Regions from separate parts of the Kitasatospora sp. NPDC033851 genome, predicted to be linked through region 4. Evidence: riboswitches for the same ligand, from Rfam matches in the RefSeq annotation. Region 4 holds a riboswitch; each other region holds the start of a gene.

Region 1 (3,180 bases), on a different contig from region 4:
AGCCCCGTCCGGCGGTGGAGGTCGTCGCGCCGGGCGCGCCGACCGCGTCCGCCGTCCCCGAGGTGTCCACCCTGCCCGCCGTGGTCGCCGCGCCGTCCGACTCCGACCTGGAGGTGGTCCGGATCGACCCGGACCCGGCGGCGCCGCCCGGCGGCACCACGACCGTCCACGGCTTCGTCGCCAACAGGGGCCCGGACGCCACCGCCTCCCCGTTCACGGTCGTGGTCACCCTGCCGAAGGGCGTCACCCCCGAGGGGCCCTACTACCCCGACAACTGCGAGGTGCTGCAGAACGGCCACCGGGTGCGCTGCGTCTTCGGGCCCGGGCTGCCGCCGCTGCGCACCGCGACCGCCCTCGTCCCGGTCCGTCTGGACCCCGACCTGCCCCTGGGAAAACTGAGCGGCGGCTGGGTCGCGGTGCGCAGCGCGGACGACCGGGACGAGAGCAACAACCGGCAGCCGTTCGACATCACGGTGGTCGAGACGGCTGCCGGTTCCTGAGCACGTCGTCCCACCGGGCGCCGGGCGCCGGCGAGCGGCTGCCGGCTTGCGGCGACCGGTGAGACGTCCTACCGGTTAGCGGTAGACGCGGACGTAGTCGGCGGCCATGGTGATCGGAGCGGTCCCCTGTGGCGCGGGGTGGTACTGCCCCGCGCACACCGAGAGGTTGAGGATCAGGTACGCCGACCAGTTGGCGCCGACGCCCTTGCCGTCCGAGAAGACCTTGACGCCGTTGACGTACCAGTCCACCGAGTTCGCGCCGTAGTAGGTGCCGATGGTCACCCACTGGTCCTTCGCGATGGCGCTCGCGTCGGTGTAGTACTTCGGGTTGCCGGGGTTGACGTGGTTGGTCAGCTCCAGCAGGTTCGGGTTGTCGGGGTGGTACTCGAAGGAGTCGATCTCCCCGTTGCCGTTCTTCCAGGTCCACAGGGCCGGCCAGGCGCCGGTGCCCGCGGGCAGCTTGACCCGGGTCTCGGCGTAGTCGCCGGTCTTGACCTGGAAGCCCTCGCTGGAGCCCTCGGTGGTCAGGAAGCCGGTGTTCCAGGACTGCTTGCCGTTCTCCAGGGCCGGGCCGCCGGGGGCGGCGGTGAAGGTGGCGACCCCGTTGGCGACGCTGACGTTGTTCTTGTTCAGCCAGTCCAGCTTGTTGTCGTCCGGGTTGTGGTTCCCGTACTTGTACGAGGTGCTCTTGTCGCCGACCCAGCGCTGGCCCCAGGAGATCGAGCCGTTGAACTCGTCCGACCAGGTCAGCGACTTGCCGACGACCGGGGAGGACGGCGCGGGGGCGGTCGGGCTGGCCGTGGCGCTCGGGGTCGGCGTGGAGGTCGGGGTCGGCGTGGAGGTCGGCGCCGGGGTGGCGGTGGCCGTCGGGGCCGGGGCCGGGGTGGCGGTGGCCGAGACCATCAGCTGCTGCGAGGGCAGGTTGTGCCAGACGCCGCCGAGGTCCTGCCAGAAGCCGAACTGGGTGTACGTCCCGGCGGGCAGGGTGCGCGCGCCGCTGGTGAAGTTCACGCCGCTCGGGCAGATCTGCACGTTGGAGGCGTTGCCGGGGAAGTCGAGGTTGGTGCCGCGCGCGTCCCGCACGCCCACGCCGACGGTCTTCGCGGTGAAGCAGGCCGAGGAGTGCAGGCCGAGCGAGGCGGTGCCGGCCTTGCCCGCGACCATGGTGGCGGGGGCGAGCCGGTCCTGGGTGACGGTCGGCGCGGTGGCGGCCTGGGCACTGCTCACGGACGGCAGTCCGAACAGGCCGGCGCCGCTGATGGCGAGCGCCCCCGTGGCGGCGAAGGCGGCGTTGCGGCCGCGGCGGGAGGGGCGGGCGCGGCGCGGCGTGGCGCGCCGGACAGCAGGCTGGGGCATGAGCGGACCTCTGCGACGCCTGCGAGGTTAGCTGTCGGGTTCGGGCTGCAGTTGGCCCGGCCGCCTGTGGAACGGCTTCACCCCTAGCCACGACCCGTACGCGTGAGCGCGCGGGCCGGGCGCCGACCTTGGTTCCCCCGCTCCCGTCCGCGTGGTGCTCGGTGACCCGCCGACGGGTGGACGGGACTCGGCGTCCCGGCGGCGGGGTCCGCGAGGGCGGACGACCGTTGCAGGCTAGGCAGGCTGTGCGTGAACGGACAACTCCGTCGGTCCGGTTGTCGCGCAGCTCACAGTGGTGTCGATCAACAACGCTGTGCGGCGGCCGAGTTGATCAATCCCCCGGCCCGGCCGGATGCCCGTCCTGGTTCCTGGCCGGGTGCCCGTCCGGGTGCTCGGCCGAAGGCCTGGCGGGATGGTCAGCCGAGCCAGGCGTCGACCTGGCTCTCGGCCTCCGGCGCCCAGGCCAGCTCCAGGCGGTCGAGGCCGCTCAGCAGCCGGGTGCCGCCGACCGTCGCGATGCCGGTGGTGTGGACGGGCGTGGTGGGGGTGCGTCTCGCTGGGGTGAGTCTCGCAGGGGTGCGTTTTATGGGCGGACGGTAGGACCGGAGCGCGGCGGGTGTCCATGTGCCGGTCGCACCCCCCGGCGGGCGGCGCGGTGGCGATCCGTACCGTGGCAAAGATCTGACCGACTGCACCCGGTCGGATAAATTGGAGGCCTGACATTTCCGCAGTGCACAAGAGCACCAAAGCCCGAAACGAGGAGCCGCCCCACCATGATCGCGTCCCTGCCCGCCTTCGCCGGCCGCACCTACGTCTTCCGGGCCGACAACGGCGCGGCCTTCCGCAACACCTACTCGGCCGACGGCACGCGGCTGCGCTGGGAGGGCCTCGGCGAGTCCGCGGGCCAGTGGGAGGACGTGCGGCTGCACGTCGCCGAGGTCGCACCGGAGATCTACTTCGTCAGCTGGACGGAGCAGAGCGGGATCACCGTCAGCCATGTGATGGACCTGAACAAGCTGACGGTGCGGGCCTTCTGGACCTTCGAGGGCGAGGGCGGCCGGGTCGGCCAGCTGCACACCGGTTCGCTGGAGCGGGTGGCCTGAGACCTGTGACGGCCGGACCCCCGACCCGCGGCTGGGCCCCGGGGTCCGGCCGATAAGCGGCCGGTCGTCAGGCGGTCGGGTTCGGCACCGCAAGGTGCTGGGACAGCCACTCCAGCGAGGACGGCAGCAGCGCGCTCCAGGTCTCGAAGTTGTGGCCGCCGTTCTCGAGCATGCTGTACGAGACCTTCATCGGGCTCCGCGCCGCCTCGACGAAGGCCTCG
Region 2 (3,180 bases), on a different contig from region 4:
GCGCCGGCGGCGAGGACCGCACCGTCGCCGAGCTCCTGGCCATGGCCGCCGAGGCCGGGCTGCCGACGCCCGTCCTGGTGCCGCTGGTGCCCGGTCCGCACGGTTTCCTGGCCGAACTCCACGCGCTCGCCGCCGAGTACGGCGCGCCGGTCACCGACGCGCTGGGCCCGCACCCGCTGCTCGCCGAGGCCGTGCACGTGCGACTCTCCGAGGCGGGGCTGGCCCGCGCCGACCGGGCCCGGCTGTTCGCCATCGCGACCGCCGCGGACGGCGTGGTCCTGACCACCGTCGGCGGCGAGGACGCCGCCGCCGCAGCCGGCATCACCGGCGTACTGCTGGCCGCCCGACTGGCCGTCCCGGTCGTCGCCGCCGCGCTCGACGTGCCCGGCTCGGTGGCCGCGGCCGTCAACCACCTCAAGGAGTCCGGCTCGCAGCGCCCGGCGCTGGCCCCGCTGGTGATCGGGCCGGAGGCCGACTCCGAGCTGCTCGCCACGGCCGCCGAGGAGACCGGCTGCCCGTCGGCGGCGCCGCTGGGCGCGTACCCGACCGTCGGCCAGCTGATCGCCTCCACCTACCTGGCCGCGCTGCCCACGCCGTCCCCGGAGGAGCTGGCGCAGGCCGAGGCGGAGGCGGCGGCCGCCGCCGAGGCCGAGGGGGTCGTGGAGGGCGCCCGGCGCGCTCACGCGGCCGCCGAGGCGCCTGCCGGACAGTAAGGACACCACGCGCCGGTCGGCGCGCACACAGGGCCCGGAACGGCTTGCGTTCCGGGCCCTTCGCTTTGCCTCTCTCGTTGCCCCTCCTGTTGCCTCTCCTGCTGCCCCTCCTGCTGCTTTCCTGTGCCGTACGGGAGTTACAGGAGTTAAGCGAGCAATGAAGGGAATGTCCGTTCTGGCGCCATTTGCTAGGAAATGGTGAGCGCACTCTCCGGCGCTCGAATCGCGGCCACCCCCCTGGCTCGGACGGCGCGCCGCTTCGCGCTTCAACACACCGTCACGTCACTCCTGAGGCGAAGACAGTTGTGGGCATCCGCAACAGCATTGCCGAAAAACGATCATTTACGATCATGATTACCTGACATTTTGGCAGTTCCCACTAAACCGTGATGCGCGTCACAGCTATTTGCAGTTTGAACTTAAGTCTGCTTAACGTGCTCCCCGTTCGTGGCCACACGGACCCAGTTCATCCGCAACGCCGAGTCCTGCCGTCGGATGTCCTGGAAGCGCGAAAACGCACCACGGCAGGAGCGGGGGACCCACAGGTAAGTCGCCCCGGACCGTTCCCCGGAACGTCCAGGGCTAGGGGTGAAGCCGCGCTCACGCGCGGCCGGGCAACTCCAGCCCGAATCCGACAGCTCACCTCGCAGGCGTGGGAGAGGACCGCGTCTTCATGCTGCCCACCAACGGCACCCGTCTGTCCAGCCGCACCCGCCGCGTGATCGCCGCCATCGGCGTCGCGGGCGTCGGCCTCACCGTCCCGTGCCTCGTCTCCGGCACCGCCTCCGCGGCCTCCGTCGCCACCTGGGACAAGGTCGCCCAGTGCGAGAGCACCGGCAACTGGAGCATCAACACCGGCAACGGCTTCTACGGCGGCCTCCAGTTCACCCAGAGCACCTGGTCCGCCTTCGGCGGCACCGCCTACGCCGCGCGCGCCGACCTGGCCACCAAGGACCAGCAGATCGCCGTCGCCGAGAAGGTCCTCGCCTCGCAGGGCCCCGGCGCCTGGCCGGTGTGCTCGGTCCAGGCCGGCCTCACCAAGGGTGGCGCCCCGGCGTCCGTCGACACCTCGACCGCCGCCAAGCCCGCCGCGCCCGCCGCCCCGGTCGCCAAGCCCGCCGCCAAGCCGGCGCAGACCCAGGCCCCGGCCGCCAAGCCGGCCGCGCCCGCCCAGGACGCTGCCCAGGCCGCCACCGACTCCGCCACCGGCAACTGGACGCAGAAGCACCAGCAGCAGGCCCAGAGCGGCGACTACACCGTGGTCGAGGGCGACTGGCTGTCCTCGATCGCCGACAAGCACAACGTCCAGGGCGGCTGGCAGCGGCTGTACGACCTCAACCGCGGCACCCTGACCGACGGTCCGAACACCATCTACCCGGGCCAGCACCTGTCCTTCGGCGACGGCGGCCAGGCCCAGCAGTCGGCCTCCACCGACCAGTCCGCCTCCTCGGACAAGTCCGGCTCGGACTTCACCTGGTTCAACCGCTCGCAGAAGTCCGGTCAGTCCGCGAACGGCGGTGCCGTGAACGCCAAGCCGGCGGCCCAGACCCAGACCCCGGCCGCCAAGCCGGCCGCCCAGGCGCAGACCCAGGCCCCGGCCCAGGCCGCCACCGGCAGCATGGCCGCCGCGGTCGCCTTCGCCGAGTCCAAGGTCGGCCAGGCCTACGTCTACGGCGGCACCGGCAACGGCGGCTGGGACTGCTCCGGCCTGACCCAGGCCGCGCTGCGCGCCGCGGGCATCTCCGTCCCGCGCGTCGCCGCCGACCAGGCCGCCGCCAGCACCCACGTCTCGCTGGACAGCCTGCAGCCGGGCGACCTGCTGTTCTGGTCCAACAACGGCCAGGACTCGGGCGTCTACCACGTCGCGATCTACGTCGGCGGCGGCAAGTACGTCGAGGCCGCCAACCCGAGCTCGGGCGTGCGCGAGCAGACCGTCGCCAACTGGGCCCCGGACTTCGCCGGCCGGGTCTGAGCACGGCGAACGGCTGACAGCCGACGGATTTCGACTGACGGACAACAGATAACAGATAACAGATTTCAACATCTGTCAGCTGTCAGTCGTCCTCCGAACGCTGACCACCCGCCACCCCCGGGGAGAGTCTGGTCGCTCCTCCCCGGGGGTTCCGGCGTATCCCCGTGGTGAAACCCCGCCCCAACGGGCAAGCTGCTGCTCCGCACCCGAGGAGGAGTCACATGGCCCAGGTCACCGTCACCATCGACGCGAACCTCGCGATCGACGCGATGATGCTCTCCGGTACCACGAACCCGCAGGACGCCGTCGAACTGGTCCTGCGCGACTACCTGGCCCGCGGCCGCCGCACCGAGACCCGTACCGGCGACGCGGCCGACGGCCGACGCCTCACCGCCGACCGTCCCACCGCCCAGGAGGGCTGACCCGGCGCACGCCGAAGGGCCCCGGAGAGCAACTGCCCTCCGGGGCCCTTCCCTTGCCCCTACGGCCGACGCT
Region 3 (3,180 bases), on a different contig from region 4:
GCCCCAGCGGACGGCCTCGGAGAAGGACTCCGCGCCGATCGGCGCGATCATGAACTCCTGGATGTCGACGTTGGAGTCCGCGTGCGAGCCGCCGTTGAGGATGTTCATCATCGGGACCGGCAGGACGTGCGCGTTCGGGCCGCCCAGGTAGCGGAACAGCGGCAGGTCGCTGGCCTCGGAGGCGGCGTGCGCGACGGCCAGCGAGACGCCCAGGATGGCGTTGGCGCCGAGCGAGGACTTGTCCGGGGTGGCGTCCAGGTCCAGCATGGCCTGGTCGATCAGGCGCTGCTCGGTGGCGTCGTAGCCGACCAGCTCCGGGCCGATCTGCTCGATGACGGCCAGGACGGCCTTCTCCACGCCCTTGCCGAAGTAGCGGTTCTTGTCACCGTCGCGCAGCTCCAGCGCCTCGAAGGCGCCGGTGGAGGCACCCGACGGGACAGCGGCACGACCCGTGCTGCCGTCGTCGAGGCCGACCTCGACCTCGACCGTGGGGTTGCCGCGCGAGTCGAGGATCTCACGGGCTACGACGACATCGATGGACGGCACGAGGCATCTCCTTGCGGAAGCAGGTCCGGCTGACGGTGGTGCTGTCAGCAGGACGATTGCGGAGTCGTTACGGACCAGAGCCTAGCCGCCCAGGCTCCCGGGGCCACGTCCGCCTCGGTCTCGTCTCAGCGTGTGGCCCCGCTACCCACCAGTAGTTCACCTGCTTGTCCCAGCTTGTCCCACTGAAGCGGGCGAATGCGGACGAAGGGGGCCGGCGGGCCCAACCCCCTTCGCGCGTCGGCCTTCACGCGTCGGCTCAGCCGAGGTGCAGCACCTGGCCGGGCAGGATCAGGTTCGGGTCGCCGCCGACGGTCCCGTGGTTCTGCTCGTACAGCGCGTGCCAGCCGCCGGACACGCCCTGCGCGGCGGCGATGGTCGACAGGGTGTCACCGTCGCGGACGGTGTAGTCGTGGCCGGACGCCGGAGCGGCCTGCGGCGCGTACTGCTGCTGCGCGGCCTGCGGGGCGTACTGCTGCGCGGCGGCGTGGCCCGCGTACTGCTGGTAGACGCTCTGGTGGCTGGTCCAGTACCAGGCGCCGTTGTTCTGGTACCAGTACACCTTCGCGTCCGCGTCCCAACCGCCCTGGCCGGAGAGGCCGTGGGCCTGCGGCTGCGCCTGCTGCTGCGGGGCGGCCTGCTGCACCGGCTTCTGGGCAGGCTTCTGCGCGGCGGGCTTCTGGGCGGCCGGGTTCTGAGCCGGCTTGGCGGCGGGCTTCTGGGCCTGCTGCGCGGGGGCGGACTGCGGCTTGGCGTCCGAGGAGGTGTCGACCGCGGCCGGGGCACCGCCCTTGCTCAGGCCCGCCTTCTTCGAGCAGACCGGCCAGGCGCCCGGGCCCTGCGAGGCGAGCACCTTCTCGGCGACCGAGATCTGCTGCGCCCGGCTGGCCTGGTTGGCCTGCGGCGCGTACGCGGTGCCGCCGTACGCCTTCCAGGTGCCGGAGGTGAACTGCAGGCCGCCGTAGAAGCCGTTGCCGGTGTTGATGCTCCAGTTGCCGCCGCTCTCGCACTGGGCGACGGAGTCCCAGGCGGAGGCCGGTGCGGCGGAGGCGCCGGTGGCGGTGAGGAGCGGCATCGCGAGTCCGACGCCGGCCACACCGGCGACGGCAATGGCCTTCTCGGTCTGGGTACGACGGCGGTGACGACCGGTTCCAACGAACAGCATGAAGAGGTCCCTCTCCGCACGCCTGCGAGGTGAGCTGTCGGGTTCGGACCGGGAGGTGGCCCGGCCGCCGTACGCGGAAACGATTCCGCTCAGGCGGCTTCACCCCAAGCCGTGGGAAACGGCAACAAACCTGGTTCCCCCGCCCCTGCCCAGGGTTCTGGTCGGTTTCCCGTGACGCGGCGGGCAGGATTCGGCGTTCCGCGCACGAGGTCCGCAGCTGCGAACTCCAGGGAGAGTAGACAGATCCTCAGACCAATCACAAGCTCATATCACCGATATCACACAGAAATTACGGCGCGTGCCCGATCGCCTACCAACGGCGCCGCTATGTCCGGATTGATGGGCGTTCACACCTGAACCGGAAGACCCCGGGCGACGTTCCGTCAGCGTGTCGCCCGGCGTTTCGTCATCTTGTGTCAGTTTGTCAGGGGCGCATAAGGGGTGTCGGGGGCGTATGCGGAGGCGTATGCAGGGGCGTATGCGGGGAGCGACTCTCCGGACTGAATTCGACCGGAAGTTCCCGCAGTCCACGCATGATCAGACCGCCGCGCCAGCGCAGATTCTCCGGGCTTTCCGCGAGCCGCAGATCGGGCAGCCGGGAAAGCAGTGTGGCCAGGGCGGCACGCCCTTCCAGGCGGGCCAGCGGGGCGCCGATGCAGTAGTGGATGCCGTGCCCGAACCCCAGGTGGGGATTGTCAGTCCGGGCCAGGTCCAGGGTGTTCTCGTCCGCGAACCGGGCCGGATCGCGGTCCGCGGCGGCCAGCACCACCAGCACCGGGTCACCGACCGGGATGTCCACCCCGCCGATGGTCAGCGGCCGCGTCGCGAACCGCCAGGTCGCCATCTCCACCGGCCCGTCGTAGCGCAGGAGTTCCTCGATCCCCGTCTCCAGCAGCGCGTGCTCCCCGCGCGCCACCGACTCCTGCAGCGACCGGCGCTGCCCCGGATTGCGCAGCAGCGCGTACATCCCGTTGCCGATGAGGTTCACGGTCGTCTCGAAACCGGCGAAGAGGAGGATGAAGGCCATTGCCGCGGCCTCGTTCTCGGTCAGGTGCTCGCCGTGGTCGCTCGCCCGGATCAGACCCGAGATCAGGTCGTCCCCGAGGTCCGCCCGCTTGCGGTGGATCAGCTCCAGCAGGTACGCCCGCATCCGCTTCACCGCTCGCCCCACGCCGCCGCGTTGGCCGCCGCCGTGGCGGATCATCATGCCGGCCCAGTCGCGGAAGTCGTCCTGGTCCTCGGCCGGCACGCCCAGCAGGTCGCAGATCGCGTAGATGGGGAGCGGGAAGGCGAACTCGTGGATGAGGTCCGCCGAACCGCGCTGCGCGAAGCCGTCGATCAGCCGGTCCGTGAGCTGCTGCACCCGCGGCTCGAACTCGGCCACCCGGCGCGGGGTGAACGCCTTCGACACCAGTCGGCGCAGCCGCGTGTGGTCCGGCGGGTCGATGTTCAGCAGGTGCGTCATCAGGTCC
Region 4 (3,180 bases):
GGCCCGGCCCTGAGCGCGGGCCGCGTAGGATGACTCCTGGTCAGCCTTGGGTCCGTGGTGGTGTGCGGGTCCGGTGAAGTCGGTGTGGGAAACAGAGTTCACGCCTTCGGGGGAGTGGCAAAGCGGATAGATCCGCACTAGGGTCTGGCGTCAAACCTATTTTCCGGAATCTCATCCAATCGGGTGAGTCCGTTGGAAGAAGGAGCCGGTCCCTTGGCCTCCCACCGCCGTCCCAAGCAGCCGAGCCGCGCGCGGGTCTCCGTGCTCACCGCGGCCGCTGCGACCGCGGTCGCACTCTCCGCCCAGGTAGCCGCGCACGCCGCGCCGCAGCCGAACAAAACGGACGTCAAGGCGCAGATCGACCAACTCCAGCAAGAGCAGGAGCAGGCGGCAGAGAAGTACAACGGCGCCACGGAGCGGGCCACGCAGCTGCGCAAGCAGGCCGACCAGCTGCAGGACCAGGTGGCCCGCGGCCAGGAGCAGATGACCCAGCTGCAGGCCGGCCTGGCCGAGGTGGCGGGCGAGCAGTACCGCACCGGCGGCATCGACCCGTCCGTCCAGCTGATGCTCTCCTCCGACCCGTCCGGCTACCTGGAGAAGGCCTCCACCGTCCAGCAGGCCAGCACCACCCAGGCGGAGGCGCTCAAGGGGCTGCTGGACCAGCAGCGGCGGCTGGACCAGGAGAAGACCGAGGCGGCCGCCGTGCTGGCCTCGCTCGACACCACCACCAAGGACCTGAACCAGGCCAAGGCGGACGTCAACACCAAGCTGAAGGCCGCCCAGGACCTGATGAACTCGCTGAGCGCCGCCGAGCGCACCGCGCTGAAGGCCCAGCAGGCGCAGGACGACCGGGCCTCGCGCGGCAGCGACCGGGTCGACCTGAGCAGCCTGCCGCCGGCCAGTGGCTACGCGGCCGTGGCCCTCGCCAAGGCGATGAGCAAGCAGGGCTCGCCGTACGTGTGGGGCGCCACCGGGTCGAGCACCTTCGACTGCTCGGGCCTGATGGTCTGGTCGTACGGCCAGGCCGGCGTCTCGCTGCCGCGCACCTCGCAGGAGCAGGGCCACTACGGCACCGCGGTGCCCGGACTGGCGGCGGCTCAGCCGGGCGACCTGGTCATCTACGGCCCCGACATGCACCACGTCGCGATGTACATCGGCAACGGCATGGTGGTCCACGCGCCGCACACCGGTGACGTGGTGAAGGTGATGAAGGCCGACGCGATGCCGATCAACACCATCCGCCGGGTCTGACGGCCCGACACGCCGAAGGGGTTCGCCCGAGCCCTGTGATCCGCGCCACCCCCGATCGGGGGTGGCGTTCGGGTTTTCGACCGTTTCGCGAGCATCGGGTGAGACCTGATCAGCCTTGCGTGGGGCGGCGGTTACCATCGGTCATTTTCACAAAAGAACTTGGGTAATCTTCCGTCTTTTTTCTGACAAGGATTTGAACCGATCACGGTTCAGTTACTAGGGTCATGCACCGAGCCATCGCAGTGTCGATCACCCAGCCGGGGTGGCGGCGGTGGCTACCGTCGAGTTCGCGAGGCAGCGGGGCAGGTCGAAGCGACTGCCCGACAGGGGAGCCCAGTAGTCGGGGGTGCTGCGCAGCGGAGCCGGGGAACCACGTTCCTCCGGGGTGAATCGGCGCCAGGTCGGCCGCTGGAACGGCCGTGAGGCGTCGTAGGGCATGCTTCCGGCCCGAACCCGTCAGCTCACCCGGTAGGCGGACGTAGGAAGAAGGAGCCCGCCTTCGTGGCGTCCCATCGTCGTCCCAAGCCAGCCGGCCGCGCCCGTGTCTCGATCCTGACCGGTGTCGCCGCCGCAGCCGTCGCCCTCTCCGCGCAGTCCGGCGCCCACGCCGACCCGCAGCCGACCAAGGACCAGGTCAAGGAGCAGGTCGACCAGCTCAACGAGCAGGCCGAGGTGGCGACCGAGCAGTACAACGCCGCCCAGGAGAAGCAGCAGACGCTGGAGAAGCAGGTCTCCGGCCTGCAGGACCAGGTGGCCCGTCAGCAGGACCAGGTGACCGACCTGCAGGGCGGCCTGGCCGAGATCGCCGGGGAGCAGTACCGCAACGGCGGCATATCCCCGACCGTGCAGCTGATGTTCTCGTCCAGCCCGGACAGCTTCCTCAACCAGGCCGGTGCGCTGAACCAGGCCGGCGACACCCAGAAGAACCAGCTGAAGGTGCTCCAGGAGCAGCAGCGCAAGCTCGACCAGGACCGCACCGAGGCCCAGGGCAAGCTCGCCGAGCTGGAGTCGACCACCCAGCAGCTGAAGGCCTCCAAGGACGAGGTCCAGAACAAGCTGAAGGCCGCCCAGGACCTGCTCAACACCCTGACCGAGCAGGAGCGCCAGGCGCTGCGCGCGGCCGAGGAGAAGGCCGCCGCCGACGCCAAGGCCCAGGCCGACGCCGCGGTGAAGGCCCAGCAGGCCGCCGACCGCGCCTCCCGCGACAACAGCCGCACCGACCTCTCCGCGGGCTCGGCCCCGGCCCCGGCCTCGCCGGTCGCCAAGCCGGTCGCCCCCGGCAGCTCGCGCGGTGCAGCCGCGCTCTCCGCCGCCGCCTCCAAGGTCGGCAGCCCGTACGTGTGGGGCGCCACCGGCGCGTCCTCCTTCGACTGCTCCGGCCTGATGGTCTGGGCGTTCAACCAGGTCGGCGTCTCGCTGCCGCGCACCTCGCAGGAGCAGGCGCACGCCGGCACCCGGATCGGCAGCGACCTGTCCCAGGCCCAGCCCGGCGACCTGCTGATCTTCTTCGGGGACGCCCACCACGTCGGCATCTACGCCGGCAACGGCCAGGTGCTGCACGCGCCCAAGCCGGGTGCCTCGGTCCGCTACGAGGCCGTCACCAACATGCCGCTGACCAGCATCGTGCGGGTCTGATCCGTACTCGGCGCTTCCAGGCCCGGTCTTCCTCCACGGAAGGCCGGGCCTGCGGCTTTTTCGGCGGCTCGGGCTGATGTCCGATTACGGGTCAAATATTCGGGTCCGGAGGGGTTTGGACTCGCTTGCCCGGACTCGCTAACGTCTGCCACCGGACTCCCGCTCGACGACCGCCCGCAGTGGGGCGGCGGCGGGGCCGCGCCGCAGGATTGGAGCCGCTGCCACCATGCCCGTGCACCGCCGTTCCCAACTGCTCGTCCGTGCGCTGGTGCTGACGGCGGCGGCCACCACCGC

What was found. Region 4 has a riboswitch for cyclic di-AMP ahead of ACZ51D_RS27270 (C40 family peptidase). Riboswitches for the same ligand answer to the same signal wherever they lie in the genome.
Region 1: it holds a riboswitch for cyclic di-AMP, as region 4 does, so the genes downstream of both, ACZ51D_RS13205 (glycoside hydrolase family 16 protein) here and ACZ51D_RS27270 (C40 family peptidase) in region 4, are expected to answer to the same signal.
Region 2: it holds a riboswitch for cyclic di-AMP, as region 4 does, so the genes downstream of both, ACZ51D_RS39090 (transglycosylase family protein) here and ACZ51D_RS27270 (C40 family peptidase) in region 4, are expected to answer to the same signal.
Region 3: it holds a riboswitch for cyclic di-AMP, as region 4 does, so the genes downstream of both, ACZ51D_RS05945 (LysM peptidoglycan-binding domain-containing protein) here and ACZ51D_RS27270 (C40 family peptidase) in region 4, are expected to answer to the same signal.

Annotation. Positions count from the first base shown of each region.
Region 1 is NZ_JBVIRL010000005.1:331,982-335,161, reverse strand. Features, by position in the region: gene ACZ51D_RS13210 (hypothetical protein) at 1-500, shown strand, start outside; gene ACZ51D_RS13205 (glycoside hydrolase family 16 protein) at 576-1,856, opposite strand; cyclic di-AMP (ydaO/yuaA leader) riboswitch at 1,858-2,023, opposite strand; gene ACZ51D_RS13200 (phenolic acid decarboxylase) at 2,630-2,959, shown strand; gene ACZ51D_RS13195 (alpha/beta hydrolase) at 3,027-3,180, opposite strand, start outside.
Region 2 is NZ_JBVIRL010000037.1:42,680-45,859, reverse strand. Features, by position in the region: gene ACZ51D_RS39095 (sirohydrochlorin chelatase family protein) at 1-713, shown strand, start outside; cyclic di-AMP (ydaO/yuaA leader) riboswitch at 1,211-1,379, shown strand; gene ACZ51D_RS39090 (transglycosylase family protein) at 1,387-2,685, shown strand; gene ACZ51D_RS39085 (hypothetical protein) at 2,907-3,107, shown strand; gene ACZ51D_RS39080 (LacI family DNA-binding transcriptional regulator) at 3,180-3,180, opposite strand, start outside.
Region 3 is NZ_JBVIRL010000002.1:621,648-624,827, forward strand. Features, by position in the region: gene eno (phosphopyruvate hydratase) at 1-546, opposite strand, end outside; gene ACZ51D_RS05945 (LysM peptidoglycan-binding domain-containing protein) at 803-1,708, opposite strand; cyclic di-AMP (ydaO/yuaA leader) riboswitch at 1,714-1,881, opposite strand; gene ACZ51D_RS05950 (cytochrome P450 family protein) at 2,133-3,180, opposite strand, start outside.
Region 4 is NZ_JBVIRL010000016.1:56,647-59,826, forward strand. Features, by position in the region: gene ACZ51D_RS27260 (NYN domain-containing protein) at 1-13, shown strand, start outside; gene ACZ51D_RS27265 (C40 family peptidase) at 214-1,251, shown strand; cyclic di-AMP (ydaO/yuaA leader) riboswitch at 1,589-1,742, shown strand; gene ACZ51D_RS27270 (C40 family peptidase) at 1,753-2,886, shown strand; gene ACZ51D_RS27275 (C40 family peptidase) at 3,113-3,180, shown strand, end outside.